3 regions of the Dendrosporobacter sp. 1207_IL3150 genome follow, and region 3 is predicted to be linked to each of the others. Evidence: riboswitches for the same ligand, from Rfam matches in the RefSeq annotation. Region 3 holds a riboswitch; each other region holds the start of a gene.
The links. A riboswitch is a leader RNA that binds a small molecule or an ion and turns the genes downstream of it on or off. The one in region 3 is predicted to bind cyclic di-GMP.

Region 1: linked by a shared signal. The riboswitch ahead of V6C17_RS11925 (HD-GYP domain-containing protein) and the one ahead of V6C17_RS03900 (methyl-accepting chemotaxis protein) in region 3 are both predicted to bind cyclic di-GMP.
Region 2: linked by a shared signal. The riboswitch ahead of V6C17_RS04690 (sensor domain-containing protein) and the one ahead of V6C17_RS03900 (methyl-accepting chemotaxis protein) in region 3 are both predicted to bind cyclic di-GMP.

What each region holds. Positions count from the first base shown of each region.
Region 1 covers NZ_JBAIYU010000022.1:13,939-19,984, reverse strand. The annotation lists gene V6C17_RS11945 (putative zinc-binding protein) at 1-176, shown strand, start outside; gene V6C17_RS11940 (VOC family protein) at 502-864, opposite strand; gene V6C17_RS11935 (DUF6273 domain-containing protein) at 1,232-1,909, shown strand; gene V6C17_RS11930 (Vat family streptogramin A O-acetyltransferase) at 2,086-2,733, shown strand; cyclic di-GMP riboswitch class I at 2,876-2,961, shown strand; gene V6C17_RS11925 (HD-GYP domain-containing protein) at 3,067-4,137, shown strand; gene V6C17_RS11920 (DapH/DapD/GlmU-related protein) at 4,526-5,488, shown strand; gene V6C17_RS11915 (magnesium and cobalt transport protein CorA) at 5,798-6,046, shown strand, end outside.
Region 2 covers NZ_JBAIYU010000010.1:254,692-260,737, forward strand. The annotation lists gene V6C17_RS04685 (hypothetical protein) at 1-229, opposite strand, end outside; gene V6C17_RS04690 (sensor domain-containing protein) at 536-2,881, opposite strand; cyclic di-GMP riboswitch class I at 3,105-3,190, opposite strand; gene V6C17_RS04695 (DUF4931 domain-containing protein) at 3,479-4,246, opposite strand; gene V6C17_RS04700 (L-cysteine desulfidase family protein) at 4,714-6,015, opposite strand.
Region 3 covers NZ_JBAIYU010000010.1:86,794-92,839, forward strand. The annotation lists gene V6C17_RS03890 (YitT family protein) at 1-494, opposite strand, end outside; gene V6C17_RS03895 (D-alanyl-D-alanine carboxypeptidase family protein) at 939-1,745, opposite strand; gene V6C17_RS03900 (methyl-accepting chemotaxis protein) at 1,848-3,608, opposite strand; cyclic di-GMP riboswitch class I at 3,650-3,736, opposite strand; gene V6C17_RS03905 (biotin-dependent carboxyltransferase family protein) at 3,943-4,947, opposite strand; gene pxpB (5-oxoprolinase subunit PxpB) at 4,944-5,699, opposite strand; gene V6C17_RS03915 (putative hydro-lyase) at 5,823-6,046, opposite strand, start outside.

The DNA of each region.
Region 1 (6,046 bases), on a different contig from region 3:
AAGAAGTTATCACAATTGACGGGTGTTCCATCGGGTGTGCTAAGAGAACAATTGAAAACATAGGTCTAATTCCTAAAGCGATTGTTTTAACCGAGATGGGACTTGTTAAAGGGCAAACGACATGCACACAAGACATGGTTGAAGTTCTTGCCCAATCTATATCTGAACGATTATAAAATGGTTAAAATATTAGAAGTTGATCGTGAAAAAAGAGAATCTAACAACTAACGAGTTGTAGTACGAGTCTGGCGAAGGTATCACTAAAATATAACTCCCAAACTAACACGGCCCCCTACATTGAGGGGGCCGAACTTTTAAACCACAATTTCGGATTTAGTAGAATAAGTCAAGCCTTACTCCTTGCACTGAAATAGAAAGATACATAAATGAGTCGGTTTTTTAGGTCGAATACCTAAGCCGACTCATTCTTAATTTTGCACAATATTATGGATTTTGATAGTGCTTATTAAAATCAAAATGCCGTATTGTTTGGTAGGAAAACTACATCGTGTGCAACCCGATTCTGTTACCCTCACTATCTTCAAAATAAGCGCAAAAACCATACTCTCCAATACTTGTTTTAGGGATTATTTCTTTGCCCTTGCTTGCCACTACCTTGCTAAGGGTTTCGGTGATGTCAGTTACAGTGAAGTACACCATCGTGCCAGCATAGGACGGTACGAAGTGTTCCTCTTTAACAAGCGCTCCACCAATACCCGGAACGCCCATTTCCATGGAAAACATAGCCATCTGCCTTTGCTCCATGTCTACTATGGTTAAATTTTGTCCAAATACCGCTTCATAGAAGGATTTAGCCCTGTCGATATCAGCCACAGGTATCTCAAACCAAATTACCGGATTCACTTCTTATCTCACCCCTAGCGAATTCTTATATTAACTATTATAACCACTGTTTTTAGTTTTAAGTTATTGCCGCTAATTTACGATTAAAAGAAGTAAACGAGCTAAGAAAGCGCTGATTGGTTTTTGAGGAAAAAAGCAAATTTGGAGTAACAGATTCGCGTGTTTTTTCAATATAGCATATGCTTCATTCATAAGGCAGGAGAATTAATGGTAAAATACAAGCAATGAGGAATTTTTTAAGGGCAGACGTTGGCGATGATTTTGGAGGGCTTTCTCCAGTCGTCCTGATCTGAGGCTGAGAGTAATATGTTTATATAAATAGGTTAATAAGTAAAAAAACAGAGTTTTTAAATGAAAGGAAGAAGCTATGAATATGACAAAACAGGACATGAAAGAAAACGCGCAAAATGCAAAGTCTGGAGAAATCATTACTTTCGGCGCTTATCCACAGAATGCGGATGGAGCTGACTTGACACCAATAAAATGGAGAGTATTGCAAAATTCAGGGAGTGAGCTGTTCCTTTTGAGTGAGTATATTTTGGATTCTAAGCGATACCATAGCGATTTTGAAGATATTATCTGGCGCGATTCTGATTTGCGGAAATGGCTTAACGATGAGTTTTTTAATGCCGCGTTCAATGACTCGGAGAAAAAATTTATCAAGATTACACATTGCACGGACAACGGTAGTGTAGATACACAGGACAAGGTTTTTCTGCTCAGTGTTTCAGAGGTGAAAGAACTGACCACTAAGGTTAGTGGAGATTCTCTAAGTGTAGAACGTCGTGCAATAGGAACGGAATTTTCAAAAATAAAAAAGAACGATGGATGTCACTTGTATGTGTATGATAAAAAAGTCGGAGATAATTATATAGTTGAGGATGGTGAGCAATTTGGTTGCTCATGGTGGTGGCTGAGAACCCAATCTGATAATTCTTCGCGTGCGTTTTTTATTGGTCATCGTAGCAGTATTCGCAGTTACGGACGTGTCAACTTACCTCACTACGGTGTTCGTCCTGCACTAAAAATTAATCTTGTGTTATAAAGAATTGTTTCAGAACAGAATAGATAGCTTGGGATACAAACGATAACTTAAGCATGTATATTGTGAACAAATCCAAACGGCGGTAAAAGGCAAAATGCGATGAATTTTTATAGTAAGTTACTAAATAGATGTTATTGAAGCCTAAGAAGCTAGACGAATCGAAAGGAAGTGTCAATATGCCGATAGCGCCAGACAAAACTAAAATATTTCCCAACGAAAATATAAAAACGGTTTGCTATATAAAGAATCTACCAGATAAAGCAAACGTGGTGATTGGCGACTATACATATTACAGCGACAGCAAAAACTCCCCCGAGAAGTTCTATGATCGCATTCAGCATCATTATGAGTTTCTTGGGGATAAATTAATCATTGGGAAATTCTGTGCTATTGCTGAAGGTGTAACATTTATTATGAATGGAGCAAATCACCGTATGGATGGCATTACAACGTATCCATTCAATATCTTCGGTGGAGGTTGGGAGAAGGTTACACCTACAGTAGAGCAGCTGCCGTTTAAAGGAGATACCATAATCGGCAACGATGTATGGATTGGGCAGAATGTTACGATTATGCCAGGTGTTAAGATTGGCGACGGTGCAATTATCGCCGCAAATGCGACTGTAACAAAGGATGTAGAGCCTTATACGATTGTCGGCGGCAATCCGGCCAGATTGATTAAAATGAGGTTTAATAATGAAATGATTGAATTGTTATTAAAGCTTCAATGGTGGAATTGGGATGAGCAAAAGATATTTGATAATCTTGGACTACTGGTTGCCGCCAATGATATCGCTACAGTAAAAAAGTTGTTGGAGAATTGATAGTTAGCTATTAAAGAATTGACCCTTTAACGAATATAAAATAGTGCCATTGTAGGAGGGGCCCATTTCGCCTTTTCAATTCAATACCACATGAAGGAAAATGCAACTAAATGTCGAAGTGCATTAACATTCCAATTTAAAATCTTATATTGGGCAAACTTGTCGAAAGGTAAGGACGCAAAGTCATGGGTCTAAGGATAAACTATCTAGGATTGCCAGACTGCTTGTTAGTGTAGATAGCATTTAATCTAGGCAGGCAGCAGCTTGTCTTTTTTTATTTTGTACGAGAGCATCTTACTAATATTTTACATAAGGTTAAATATAGGAGTTAATATGCAAAAAATATCTGTTCAAAATTTAAAACATGGAATGACTACCTATAATCGGTTATCTGCTGCAGATGGTCGGATATTGCTAGGAAGCAATATCCAGTTGACCGAGCGATATATTGAAAGAATTCAAAAAATGGGTGTATTTTGTTTGAGTGTGACTAACCCGATAATTGAACGCATCGGGTTAACTTACGAAGAGACTCTACCTGAAGAGAAGAAAACCGAAGTAACTAGGTTGTTGAAGGATTCTTTCGATGATGCAAAAAAAGGTAAGCTCATCGATGTGTATCGTAGTGTATCTGCCTTGGCTAAAATGATAGAAGAGACAATAAGAAAGAATCAAATTATTCGGATGGATAATATAGCTACTCCAGGAGATTATGTTTATAAACACTGTGTAAATGTAGCAGTGCTGGCAGCTGTTATAGCCAGCGACTTGGGTTATAACGCAACTAAAATGCATGAAATTGTTATGGGTGCATTGCTTCATGATATTGGTATAGTATTGATGGATGAAGATGCAAATGAATTGGAACACCCTCAGTTAGGCTTTGATTATGCACGTAAGCTACGTGGATATTCCGTCGTTTCAGGTCATATTATCTTCCAGCATCATGAGAAGTATGATGGTACTGGTTATCCTAGAGGGCTACAAGCTAACCAAATTCATGAATATGCTAGAATTACTGCAATTGCTGATGCCTATGATACTATGGTGGCAGGACCGAAGAACAAGGAAATATGTTTACCACATCAGGCATATGAAGGAATAATGGCCATGAGTGGAACTCACTTGGATAGAGAACTTGCTAATATTTTCTTGGCTAAGGCGCCGTTATATCCTATAGGAACTTTTGTTGTACTTGACACTGGTCATATTGGAGTAGTAACTGAAGCACGGCCTAAACTCCAAGCAAGGCCGACAATAATGATACTGACAGACTCAAACGGAGAATTACATAATGAATGGTCAGAGATTAATCTTATTCAAGAATTGACAACATTTATTACACGAGTTCTGTCTGAAGAAGAAGTTATTGAGTTAACTAACAACTATGAGACTTTACGCTAGAAAGGCTAAAAATGCATAGCGATTAGATGAGTGGGCAGTGTTAATCTCTGTAATCGGAATAGCCTGGATTAAGGTTCGATTATTTTACGGTAATTTTATATGTGTGTTGTAATCTCATAGACATAGTCTATGAGATTTTTTATTGAGGAATTGTCGGTACAGTATACGAAAACATAATTTCAAATAATAGCGGATTGTAAATATAAGTACGATGAGAGGATTTAATATAAGAATGTGGAAATTCTAGCTAAAACGATAGAGATAAAATTGAAGGGCGTTAATCATACTATGACACCTTCATAAGTAATACTATTATGAGATTTCTATTTCATGGCATTAAGATTAGTGTAAGGATGAAATTGATTATAGAGGGGAGCGTTACGCGAATTTGAGAATAGATGATTCAGCTCGACTGATTGGTACAATCAGACTAGGGGAGAATGTATATGTTGCCCAGGGTTCGATACTTCGGTCTAAAGATGACTCATTCAAAATTGGAAATGAAACTTGGATACTTGAAAACTCTGTCCTAATAGGTACGCCTGAGTATCCTATTGCTATTGGAAGTAAGACTGTGTTTGGACACAAATGTGTTGCCATCGGCGCACAAATCGGTGATTTATGTGAGATCGGAAATGGTACTATATTTCTTCCGGGCTCTAAGATTGGTAACATGTGCATATTCGGCGAAGGCACAATCATACCAGCAGGGGCAGTGATTCCTAGCGAATCGGTTGTTATCGGAAGGCCAGGCAGGTTTGTCAGAAGCTTGAGTGATAAGGATAGAAATGTGATTTTAAGGATGAGAGGCAATGATATTAGTTTACGCTTAGTGGCAGAGAATCTTGTAAAACATGAACCGAAGGAAGGTGATAAAATGGGGAAAATCTATAACTTTGGGGACAAATACCCTGTTATTCATCAATCTGCATTTATATTTGATTCTGCCGAGATCACTGGAGACGTTACGATCGGCAGCAATACGGTAGTAGCATCTGGTGTCAGAATTATTGGGAACTCGCATGGACCGGTTAAAATCGGCAGCAATGTGCAAATACTTGAAAACTCAGTCTTACATCTGTTGCCGGATAATGAACTTATTATTGAGGATGATGTCACGATTGGCCCTGGATGTATTATTCACGGAACAACGATCGGATCTAAAACTATTATCGAGTCTGGTTCAATCATCTGCGACTATAGCGTACTGGGTAAAAATACTTTAGTGAAGTCGGGGAGTGTTGTTAAGCAAAGAAGCGTTATTTCGGATAATCAAATAGTTGAGGGATTTCCAGCAAAGATTGTTGGTGAGAATGTGACCATGATGGAAAGACCAGCTTGGGCGTTTTAGTTAATCTCATCGATCCGAGGATCATGAGAGTTTCATCTAGACTGGATTGAATAGCTCAAGGTAAAATATATGGTTAAGGCGCCTAGACTATTGTTTAGGTGCTTTTTTATTCTGGTCAGTAATAGTACACGGAATGATATAAATAAGTAATGTGAGAGGACTTTGTGTAAAAGTATGGAATTTCTAGCTTACGCAATAAAGCTGGAATTGAAAGTTTTTAAGAATTATGCTCAGTAACTAATAAAAAATCATCTTAACGCTGAGTAAATGTTGGAACTGTTATTTGGAAGTTACAGGGAGGGGCCCATATTGAAGCCGATAAAAAAAGCGGCCATTTTTCTAATAATAATTGGCGCAGAAAAAGCCCAGAGAATCTTGGCGTTGATGGATAATAAAGAAATAAAATCTGTTGTTTCGGAGATTAAGAGTTTAACAGTGCTTACTAAGGAAATGCAGGAATGTGTATTGACTGAGGTTAAGGGGTTAGGCTATGAAGATAATATGATACCTTCTCAAGTCCTGACTATTATAAGGTTTTTATTTAATGGCAGTAAGATT
Region 2 (6,046 bases), 170 kb from region 3:
GATTAGTAAATTCAGTAGTGCTTTGATGTTTTACTTTCTTTCCTTCATAATCTACTTCGGAAATGATATTTGCCTTAGTCTCCATTGTTACTAGGTTTTTTTGAAATTCGTTTTTAACATAAAGAATCTTTGCTTGGTCTTTTTGTACTTCTACTGTTGCCACACCATTGATAACATCTTTATCCCGTAACGTCTTAACCACATCATACAGAAATTTGAGTTTGTTCATCTTTTTAATAAGCCCCCTTAATTTGTTATGAGCTTATTATAAGAAAAGACTTTAAACTGCTTCTAAAGCATTTATAAAAATTTTATAAAGTTTTAATAAAACCTTTGTAAAATATACCAATCAATCCTGGTGGAGATACTCAATGCCTTTTAAAACAGCACAAAGTAAGAAAACCACGAAATCGTGGTTTAATAAGTATTCTGTCTTTAAGTGGTGGAGGCGATCAGCACTTCTGCAAATCCACCCATTTTCAACATGTAGCTCAGTGTAAATAACCTCCTCCGTATCACTGGTTACTGGGAATCGTTAACGTGGTGACAACAACTGTAAAGCCTCGTTTTTCGGCACCGGTCGGCTAAAAAGATAGCCTTGAGCAAAGTTGCAGTGGATTTTCGCTAAATATTCCAATTGTTCTTCCGTCTCCACACCCTCAGCGACGACTGTCATTTTCATTTGATGCGCCATATCTACAATAGTACTGATAATTGCCTTTTTAGAACCAGGGACCAAGATCATATCGATGAAGGATTTATCTATTTTTAAAGTCTGAACTGGTAACCGCTGAAGATACGTCAAAGACGAATAACCTGTGCCAAAATCATCAAGCGCTAAACGCACACCCATCGACTGCAATTCTTCAAGCTTAGAAATGCTGTCTTTAAACGAGGCAATTAAAACATTCTCGGTAATTTCAATTTCAAGCTGGTGTGGCAAAACACCAGCATTAAGCAGGGCATCACGTACACTGTCGATAAAACGATCAGCACATAATTGATGTGGTGACACGTTAACCGCTACGCAGATGTTTCCCCACCCATTATCGGCTAATCGCCGGGCAAACTGGCACGCCTCCTGGAGTACCCAATCTCCGATGATATTGATAAGTCCGCTTTGCTCGGCCAAAGGAATAAAACGTACCGGCGGTATAGACTCATGTTCCGGACTATTCCAGCGAAGTAAAGCTTCGAATCCCACGATAGCGCCGTCAGCAATATTTACTTGCGGTTGATAATACACTTCAAACTCATTATTTCCTACTGCGCGGTGCAGACTTTTGGTAAGCATCATCTTTTCATAAGCCACTGCCTGCATTTCCACATCGTAGAATTTCCAGCAATTCTTACCGGAATTTTTAGCAAAATACATTGCGTTATCAGCGTTCTTAAGGATGCCCTCAGCCGTATTATCATCATCGGGATAGATAGTAACACCAATGCTGGCCGATAGATGAAATATTTCTCCGAAAACCTCAGTATTCTGGCAGAGTGCGTGAATTACTCCATCGGCAATAGTTGCAATGCATTGCCTATCTCTTTTCCCAGGCAAAATTACCACAAATTCGTCTCCGCCAATGCGCGCAATGATGGCATTTTTCCCCACTTCCTTTGCGATGCGTTTCCCAGCTTCAACTATAATTGCATCACCATAAGTGTGCCCTAGTGTATCATTCACCGTCTTAAGATCATCTAAATCGATGAATAGAACCCCCCCTGTCGACATACCGCGACGAGCTTGCTCCATCTCCCCCTCAAGCATTTCATTTAAATGTGCGCGATTTGACAAGCCAGTAAGCACGTCGGTGTAGGCAATGCGACGAATCTTTTCCGTTTGATGACGCAAAGTAGCCTCAGCCTGCTTTTGTTCGGTGATGTCTTGAGTCGCCCCATACCACTTTATGATCTTGCCAGCGGCATCCTTTACGATATTCCCTTGCACAGCGACAATTCGCACTTCGCCATCCCTGCGAATAATACGATGCTCATACGTCCTTTTCACCTCAGATGTCTTAAACATCCAGGCATCATCTGGGTGTACGAATTCTCTCCAGTACACCTCCGGAGTCATGAATGCACCTTCTCGCGCTACATCAGTACCAAAGATAGCATAGAACTCATCACCAAATTCGAAAAGTCCCTCCTCATGGTGATATTTCCATGGTCCTAGATGGGCTAGTTCTGCCGCCAGCGAGAGCATCTCCCGACTATTGTGCAGAGCCGCCTCCATGGCTTTACGTTCGGTGATATCCTGATTGGCACCATAACACTTTTGAATCTTCCCCTCGTTATCTTTTTCTGTATCAACCCGGACAAGAATAGTGCGTACCTCGCCATCCCGCCGTATTATACGGTGTTCAAATTCAGCAGTATAGTGACGTTCTGTGGTCATACGCATCTTCTCTACTTCCATCGCTATAATGCAAACATCATCCGGATGCACGAATTTCCTAGCATATTCATCCATAGTCATAAATGAACCTTCCCTAGCCACATCCGTGCCATAGATAATGTAAAACTCATCATCAAATTCGAGAAGGTTTTTCTCATTATAATATTTCCATGGCCCCAGATGGGTCAATTCTGCCGCCAAAGAGAGAAGTTTTTTACTATTGCGCAAATCTGCCTCTACTTTACGATCAGTAATATCATTTAATATCGCCATTATAGCTTCGTCGTCCATAAATTTCTCATCATTGCAAATGATACTTTTATCACAAGAAAGAGCCAAAGCAAGCTTATTGATAAGCTTGCTAAATCGCTCTTCGTTTTTCTTGAGCTGCTCCTTCATCCTGTAATACTTAACCAGCAGCCAAACAATTATCATAACCAGTACGCATATAACATACGTTCCGGCATAACCAAAATCAAACTTCACTTTAGTCCCCCCGTTTTTGAACCATCGGTACTATGCAAAAAGACTTATGTAACCAGTTAATCCAATATTCTTTTACTAATTTATTATGTATTGTTTAATTTTTCGGATCTATTGCTTTCACCAGCTTGTTTGCGGACTTCCTCAGCTAAAAGTGAAGTTTGGCTAAATCATGGAACAAATAGAGGCAAGCTCCCGCTTGCCACATAAAGGTAATTTTAATTCATCTGGCAACCTGGCAATCATAGACATTATATCCTTAGACCCAAAGCTTTGCGTCCTTATCTTTCGACAAGTTTGCCCATATATTTAGTTAAACCAACAAATTTTTATCATTTTTGCTATTATTTTATAACTTTTTTACTTATTAGTCAATTATTTCAATTTAGGTCAATTATTTCCTAAACCCAGGTGGGGGTGAAACCATATCTATACCAAAACTACACGCAGTAAAAAACCCATGAAATTTCACGGGTTCTAGTCATCTCAGGATTTAGTTGGTGAAAGCGATCCGCAACCTTACAAATCCGCTATGTTATTTCTTTCGACTAACGCCTGCACGGGGCTGAAATTAGTCTCCTGAATTCAACCCGACAGAACTTATAATCCGTATATTCGCTTAAGGTCAGCTGCTACATCGGGAATACGCGTAGAAAACTGGGGGATGACGTAGCCTACGTAGATGGGCGAGGTAATGAATCGAGGCATGACTTTGGCTGTTATCTGTCCTCGTATATGGTAGAAGAAGATATTGTAGCTGTTACAGTGACGATTGAAGTGGTGGAGAAAGTAGTGGGCGCAAATTTGCAGGTAGTCCGCCAGTCGGTCGAGTTGTTTGAGATCGGTGAGCTTGATGTTTAGTTCAATGAAGCCAACCAGAGGCTTATCAGCAATAGATAGTTCAGCACCGCCGTTACGGCTAATGACGATACCTTCGAGACTAGCCGGGGGAATATTGACAGTATAGTCGACGTGGCGAAGGCCGACGATCTGCATATGGGGATGACGAATGGATCCACCCGAGCTAGGGCCATGGTTTTTGAAGAACAGTACCGAAGAAAATTCACCGTCGGCTATCATGTCCAGCCACTTCTCGACGCCAAAGCGGATGACTCGGTAGAGGTGCTCCTTTGGGTAGAGCGACAGTTCGGATGAACAGTCATCAGTTTCAATGAGGACGGTCTGGTAGGTATCTCTTAGTACCGGGTATTTGTTGGCGATGAGGAGTACAGGCCCGTCTTCTGCTATGATACCCTCAAGTTCGTCGCGATTACAGAAGGGGCATTTATGGCCGTTATCGACAACAGTCACCGGTTTGGTTCCGCCAATCTTGGTGTCAAAAACGAGGTGGATTTGCTTGGGGGTCATTGCTAAGCCTCCTTGTAGACCAAAGTGTATTAATTTTTTCTATTATACCATACCAAGAACTTTCCCCAGATAGCTACGCCCGGGTGACCGGGAAAAGTTGCAAAAAGAACTGAAGTTATCACATAAAGTCGACGTTCGCGTTGTAGACTCTGAATCAAGAACAATCACCTAGCAGGTGTCATCTCACTGTTTGCCGACTAGGAAAGAAACACGGGGACAGGTTAACTGTTTTAGAAAACATAGTACCTGTCCCCATGTTTTAATTATAACGATTCGGCGTTCTTACATTTTTCACTCAAGTTCTTTTCTTAGGTAACTTGACGAATATTCACCATAATAATCAGGCGATTAATAATATGAGTGGGTTTTGCCATACAAACAAAAACCCATTCCAGCATAAGTACTGAAATAGGTTGGGGTTCGTTACACTTGCGAGGATCTTTTTAAAGGTGCGTTAATATCTGGAGCTATGATACTATTTTGCTCTCCTGCTTATTCAGCATGATTTCCAAAATTATTTTATCGGTATCTATCGTTCCTTCGCTACCAATCCGACATAAGTTTTCGATTGAGTGCAGGGGACTTGTTTCAATAATGCCATCAGTGTGCCTGATACCAAATCCCCTTATTGCCAGTAGTGCTGATTGCACTGCTGCACCTGTACAAGTCGCAACTTTCAGAGCACAACCCGGTTTTGCGCCGTCACACAGCATTCCAGTTACATTTCCCAACATATTTTGTATCGCCATTTTAACTTCTTCTAGACCGCCTCCAAGTAAAGTGGCAATTCCACAGCTTGCCCCTATACAGGATACAATTGCGCCACAGATTGCAGACAGACGCCCAAATTTTGCTTTTATGTATATAACAATCAAATGGCTTAACGTAACAGCCCGCAGGATTTTTTCCTCCGAAGCCCCTAGTCGTTCACCAACGGCTACAACTGGTATAGTTGCAGAAATCCCCTGATTACCACTTCCCGAGTTACTAACTACGGGCATCGGGCTTCCAGCCATTCTGGCATCCGTTCCAGCTGCCGTTAAAGACATAGCATAATTTACGATGTCATCCCCTAATATCTTTAGTCTAATATTGCTTTGCATGGTTCTACCTACTTGTAGTCCATATGGATTGCGAAGGCCTTCTTCGGCAATCTTCCTATTGAGTTCAATACTTTGCTTAACAATCTCCAAATCACTAAGATTAACAGATAAGCAAAAATCCCAAATTGATTCAAGATTTAGAAATCCCATTGTTTTTTCACTAGAAATCTCACAGATATCAATGGGTTCTGCTTGAAATATAACCACTCCGTCTACTTCAATACTACTAACTCTAGTATGATCATCGGCAAGAATAACCTTGGCACAGGATTTCGTGGTTTCAATATTAACTTCAATATATAACTTCTTGCTAGAATCAGCAATTTGGACCTTAGTAATACCTTGTGCAATTAGTGCTTCTGCCTTTTGGATGTCGCTATCGATAAGCCCCGACAAAACTTCCAGTTTCTTTTCAGGATCTCCAGCTACAATACCTAAGGCAGCTGCCATATCAACACCACAGTGATTGGTTCCAGGAATGGTAACCCCCATGGCATTCTTTATAACGTTTCGGCTGACAGATACATTAACGAGAGTTATATCTGCTCCGCGAGCATATTTCTTAGCTAGTGAGGCGGCAAAAGCTACTGATATCGGCTCTGTGCACCCAAGTGCAATTACAAGTTCATCTGATAAAAGTTTACGAATTCTTTTTTGCTGATCCATCTATACTCCTCGATCCAAACAGTTATTCGAA
Region 3 (6,046 bases):
CCCGATAGCACGACAGCAAAATCTATTACAAAGTTAACCTTTCCAGGATCCCAGTTAAATTCTCGCTGTAAATATAATGTTAGAATATTAGCCCCTCCAAGCGATGATCCATTTGAGAAAAGAAAGGCTACACCTGCCCCTATCATTACGCCACCTAAGATCGCACTTAAGAATGGATGGATAGCAAAACTAGTTATCCAACGATCCATTTCTGTCATAAACGATAAACTTACCACCGAAAAGATGGTCGAAAGAGTAAAGTTTACTCCCATCCGCATAATTGAAAGAATGTAAAACGGAATGTTTACCAATATAAACACAGTAGAAAAAGGTATTTGCCAGAAGTAAGAAGCGCTTAGGGCTAATCCCGCTGTTCCACCAGTTACTAGTTGCGCATGATGCATAATCAAGATGCCTACGCTCACAATTAAGCAACCTATAAGCATCTTAGTTACCTTCACCAAATTATTTAATGTCAAAAGTTTGACCATCATTATCATTCACCTCTCTCATCTATCAAAAATAAATCTTTATAATAAAAAAAGCCTATGCAGTTAATGCATAGGCCACATTGCCTTATCCAAATACTTGAACGAACGATCAAGTTTTTTGAAGCGTATTTCTTATATGGCCTTAATAATAACAGGAAAAAGACTATTTTGCAATATAAAATAAATTCCAATAACAAATAAAATATATTATTTAATATCTCTTCTATAGTATATGTTGCTACTTAATTTATTGACAAATCACTTCTGCCATCTTAACCTAAAATTATATTAGAAGTTGGATTTTTGAAAAATAATACTAAATTCAAAGGATTATCTGCTAAAATTTCTACAGAAACAAATTAGCATCTACGCATGTGACAATATATACTTTCTTACATGCATAAAAAGACAGCTCTAGGATAAGCTGCCTTTTTGAGTGAAATATTTTTATAGGCCTAACTGCTGAAAGCCATAATCCAAAAGTTTAGCCGCATCAGACCATCGATAATCGCTGTTAAGAATTACTGCAACTAGCTGAACATTTTTCCTTGTCGCCGATGCCACTAAACATTCGCCAGCCGCATTAGTAAAGCCAGTTTTTACTCCGTTTGCGCCTTTATATGTTTTTAGAAGCTTGTTAGTATTTGTCACATGACTGACAGCACCACTAGTAAAACGAACATCATGTTCACGGCTTGCAACAATTTGGGCAAATAGCGGATTTGACATTCCGTAAGACGTAATCAGCGCCAAGTCATAAGCAGTAGTAAAATGATTTATCGGGTCTGGCAAACCATGCGGGTTTGTGAAATGAGTGCGGGTTGCCCCAATTGCTTCAGCCTTATCATTCATCTTTTGGACAAACTGTGGCACTGAGCCAGCAACGTTTTCGGCGATGACTTCCGCTGCATCATTTCCGGAAACCAACATCATTCCATACAACGCTTCCTGCAAAGTTAACTTGTCGCCCGCTTTTAATTCTAGACTAGACCCGTCACACAAAGCGGCTTGTGGGCTTGCCACTACAACACTGTTGAGGTTACCTTCTTCAATTGCGGTAATAAGCGTAACTATCTTTGTAGTACTTGCTGGATACATAATGTCATTTGCTTTTTTGTCAAATAGTACTTGGAGATCATCTGCCTTCATTAAAACAGCCGCCTCAGCTTCTATTTTAGGTGGTGATGATGCAGATACGAGATTGGCAATAACCACAACAAGAACTATCGACAGTAATATAATCCGTTTTAGCATTAGCTCTTTCTCCCGAAAATAGTATTTTTATTAAGATCTACTTTCGATCAGAGCATCTTATTTTCCTTTTTTTTACTTTTATAGTAGTCTTGTTAAATTTTACTAAAAAGTAAAGCGTTTAAGTAAGGTCTGCAATTCACCAGCCATCAAGGATAAGGATTGACTAGAAGCAGCAATCTCTTCCATTGATGCAGATTGTTCCTCGCCCGCTGCAGAAACAGTAAGTGTCTGATCGGCCGTATCTCTGCTAATTCTATCTACTGCCCTAACTGATGAGACTATTTGTTGGCTTCCTGACGCCATTTGTTGGATAGCTGCCGAAATATCTCGAATTTGTTCCGACACCTGCCCTATTTGTGTTTGAATTTCAACAAAAGCTTGGCCTGCGTTATTAACTACCTCTGCACCAACCTTAGCTTCTTTAGTGCCTTCACTCATGGCAAAAACCGCTTGCTCAGTATCAACTTGCACGGCACTAATAAGATCGGCGATTTGCTTTGCTGCCTGTTGCGACTGTTCAGCCAGCTTCCTTACTTCTTCCGCAACAACTGCAAATCCACGACCTTGTTCGCCCGCCCGTGCGGCTTCAATCGCTGCATTTAACGCCAAGAGATTAGTTTGTCCCGCAATCCCTGAAATCGTCTCAACAATTTGTCCAATTTCTTTAGAGCTTTCCCCTAGTTTAGCAACAACATCTGCTGAGCGAGTAACAGTTAATTCTATGCTCTGCATTTGATTAATAGCTTTTTCCACTGTTTTTCGCCCATTAGCAGCAGCGTTATTGGCATTATCTGAAACAACAGCTACATTATTAGAGTTTGCAGCAACCTGCTGTATACTTGCCGACATCTGCTCTATAACCGCAACTGCTTCGTTGATAGCTTCTACTTGTTGCTGCGTTCCTTGAGAAATCTCTGTAACAGTTGAGGCTACTTGGTTTACAGCCTGTGCTGACTGTTCTGCACCCATTTTCAATTCACCCGATGAAATATTGACTTGCTCAGCTGCATTTGAAACTTGACTAATTAGATTTCTTAGATTTGCTGCCATAGTATCAAACGCCGTAATTAGCGCCTGGATTTCATCATTACCATTATAGGAAATTTGCTTCACTGTTAAATTCCCGCCGGCAATTGCTGCTGCCACTGAAACTACTTCTTTCAATGGTTTAGCAATACGGCGCGAAAACCAAATACCTAACACAATAGAAATAATTATTACTAAACAAGAGATACCTATAATCAGGTTTTCAATTGACTGCTCAGCTTCTTGACTTTGCTTAACCCTTAGATCCATCCGTTCTGTTAGAAAAATAGCAAAATCTTGGAGCTTTGCTTCTGCGTCAAAACTCGACTGAGCAGCTGTAGCTACGTAGCTGAGGGCCTCCTGTTGACCCTTTTGTTTATATATTTCAATAGTTTTATCGGTTACTTTATGATAATTGCTTAATGCTGCTTTGGTCTCAGCAACTTTTTGTTTTCCTTCTGGGGTAGTCAGGTTTTTCTCTAAAGACGCGAAGTACTTATCCATTTTTCTCCGAGATTCTTCATACTGCTGAAGATAAGTAGGGTTGCCTGATAATAAATAACCCCTTGCTTGATATCCTTGATTCTTCAGTTCGACTGTTACATCTTTAACATCAAAAACCAAAGGAGCACTGCGTTGCACTAGACCTACATAACCTTTTTGAACTTCATCATTTTTAATTTTGCTGTAAATAGTTAACCCTGAAAAGATTGTGGTAATAAATAGAATAAGAATGATGATTTTTGCCCCAATAGTCAACTGAAACTTACTTTTACTTAACACTTGCTCAATTACCCCCATAAATTTGATTAGATAAAAAACAAAAAATGCAGCCATGGCATACTCCCCCGACTACATTTTAACTAAAAGTTACTACAAAATGCAGTCTGGCAGTCATAAGGCATCAGCCTCTTAGACCCATAACTTTGCGTCATTACCTTTCGATAATTTTGCCAAATATTTAGTTTTTGTGACAAATTTTTGCACAACGTTACAAATTATACCAGGTGTAAAGTTGTCTGTCTACTATTTAGTTTATTAGTTGTCCTAATACTTATAATTAATTTAAATTAACTACTATTTACTTTGAATATAAAATAGCTTCAATAAACAAAAGATGAGCCAATACATGTTTGTTTTGGCCCATCTTTATTTAGATTGCGCAGTAAATTCAAAACAAATTTCCATCGACTGCAGCCTTAACGTCCTGAATTAGCTGTTCTCTTTCAATATACAATATTTCCGCTTCTTTCAAAGATATTTCTTGAAATACTATTAGACTTTCCGGCTTAAGCTGGCCTATTACAGCTATATCGACATTAGCGGCTTGGGCTATCTTAGGATATCCGCCCACTGTCTGACGATCAGCTAATAGTATGATAGGGCTACCATCAGGAGGTACTTGAATAGTACCTAGCGAGACGGCTTCTGAGATCATCTCTAGAGATTCCTTAAGTCTTAAGAGTTCACCAGACAACCTATACCCCATTCTGTCTGATTGAATTGTAACTTTGAATTCTCTATTAAAAAAGTTATATATGCTTTCTTCAGAAAAGTAATCAAATTGGATGCCGCGAATAACCCTAATCACTACAGCTTTCCCCTCCTGTGGAAGGTGGTTTCTACCAAAGAACCAGGAAGATGTCAAAAAGGCTTTACTTGTGCTTGCCATTGATAACTGCTTAATTAGACGGCTAGATTTTTTACTAATGGTATTTGTTGTAATTATATCACCTTTAGCTATGGCCCGCCCTTGAAAACCGCCAATTCCTGCCCGCAGATATGTACTTTTACTGTTCATTACCTCATATACATTGAATCCGCCAGCAACAGCGAGATAAGCGCGGCAGCCTTGTGTGCAGGCGCCAAATTCCAAAATACTGCCTCGTTTAATAAGGACAGGACGCCACATTGGTATTGACTCGCCGTCAACAATAGGGGATAAATCGCCACCAGTAATTGCTATTAATTTATCTTCACTAAATTTGAGTGCCGGTCCCATTATAGTAATTTCCAGTGCTGCTTCACCTTCGTCATTACCTATCAAGATATTGGCGATTCGCATGGAAAAGGTGTCCATTGCCCCACCGACTATAACTCCATGTTTTTGGTAGCCATACCTGCCTAAATCTTGAATCGACGATTGCAGACCCGGTCTAATAACTTCTATACTCATTGTTTTCCCTCCCTAAGCTTTTCATACTCTTTAAGAGAAATAGGGCGAAAACGAACAATGTCTCCTGCTTGAAGCAAACTAGGAGGATCTTCAGTGGGACGGAATAATTCCACTGGTGTACTGCCGATCAGCTGCCACCCTCCTGGTGTTGTTATGGGATATATTCCTGTCTGCATACCAGCAATACCGACAGATCTAGCCGGAATAGCAGTACGCGGAGATTGACGGCGCGGCGCGGCAATTCTTTCAGACATCCCCCCTAAGTAAGGAAAGCCTGGTGCAAAACCGATCATATATACTAGATATTCACCGCTTGAATGAATTTCGATCACTTCATCTATATTAAGCTTATTCTGCTCAGCTACATACGGCAAATCCGGTCCAAACTCACCACCATAACAAACCGGAATTTCAACTACTTTAGGATTACTTTTAAAAGAGCTCCCCAATTTCCCAACCGCTTCTTTCAAAATACCTGTCACTATCTGATGTGCCATACTATATTTGAGTCCTATCGCTTGTTTGCAATTCTTCATTACCACTAAAGGATTATAAAACACAGTTACACTAGAAAACGCTGAAACATATTCAATCATACCCGGGAAGGAATTTCTCTCAAGATATTCTCCTAAAGATTTAACTTTACTATTGATTTCTGGGCTGATACTTTTACCAAACTCAACCAAAACCGCCGTTTCACTTAGCGGTAGAAATTGAATGTCGATATTATTTTCTTTATTTACCTGATCCAAAAATATCACCTCTTTAGCTGCGAATAAGAATACTTTTGTTAATAAGTTCTGTCAGCAGCATTAGAAGGCTGACGGCAAATACTTTTATGTATTGTTCTTGCCGTCAGCCACACCTTTATTGCTCTATAGAACTCCAAGCTGTTCGTCGCGAACATCTGTTATAAACATATGCCCTGGAGCGTGGGTAATCATAAGCTCCGGTTTTACATGCATAGCTACTGCTTGCGGAGTTGCACCACATGCCCAGAAAACAGGAACTTCCCCAGGTTTAATTGTAACAGAATCTCCAAAGTCAGGTTTATATATATCCTTAATTCCAATACTTTCGGGATTACCGATATGTATTG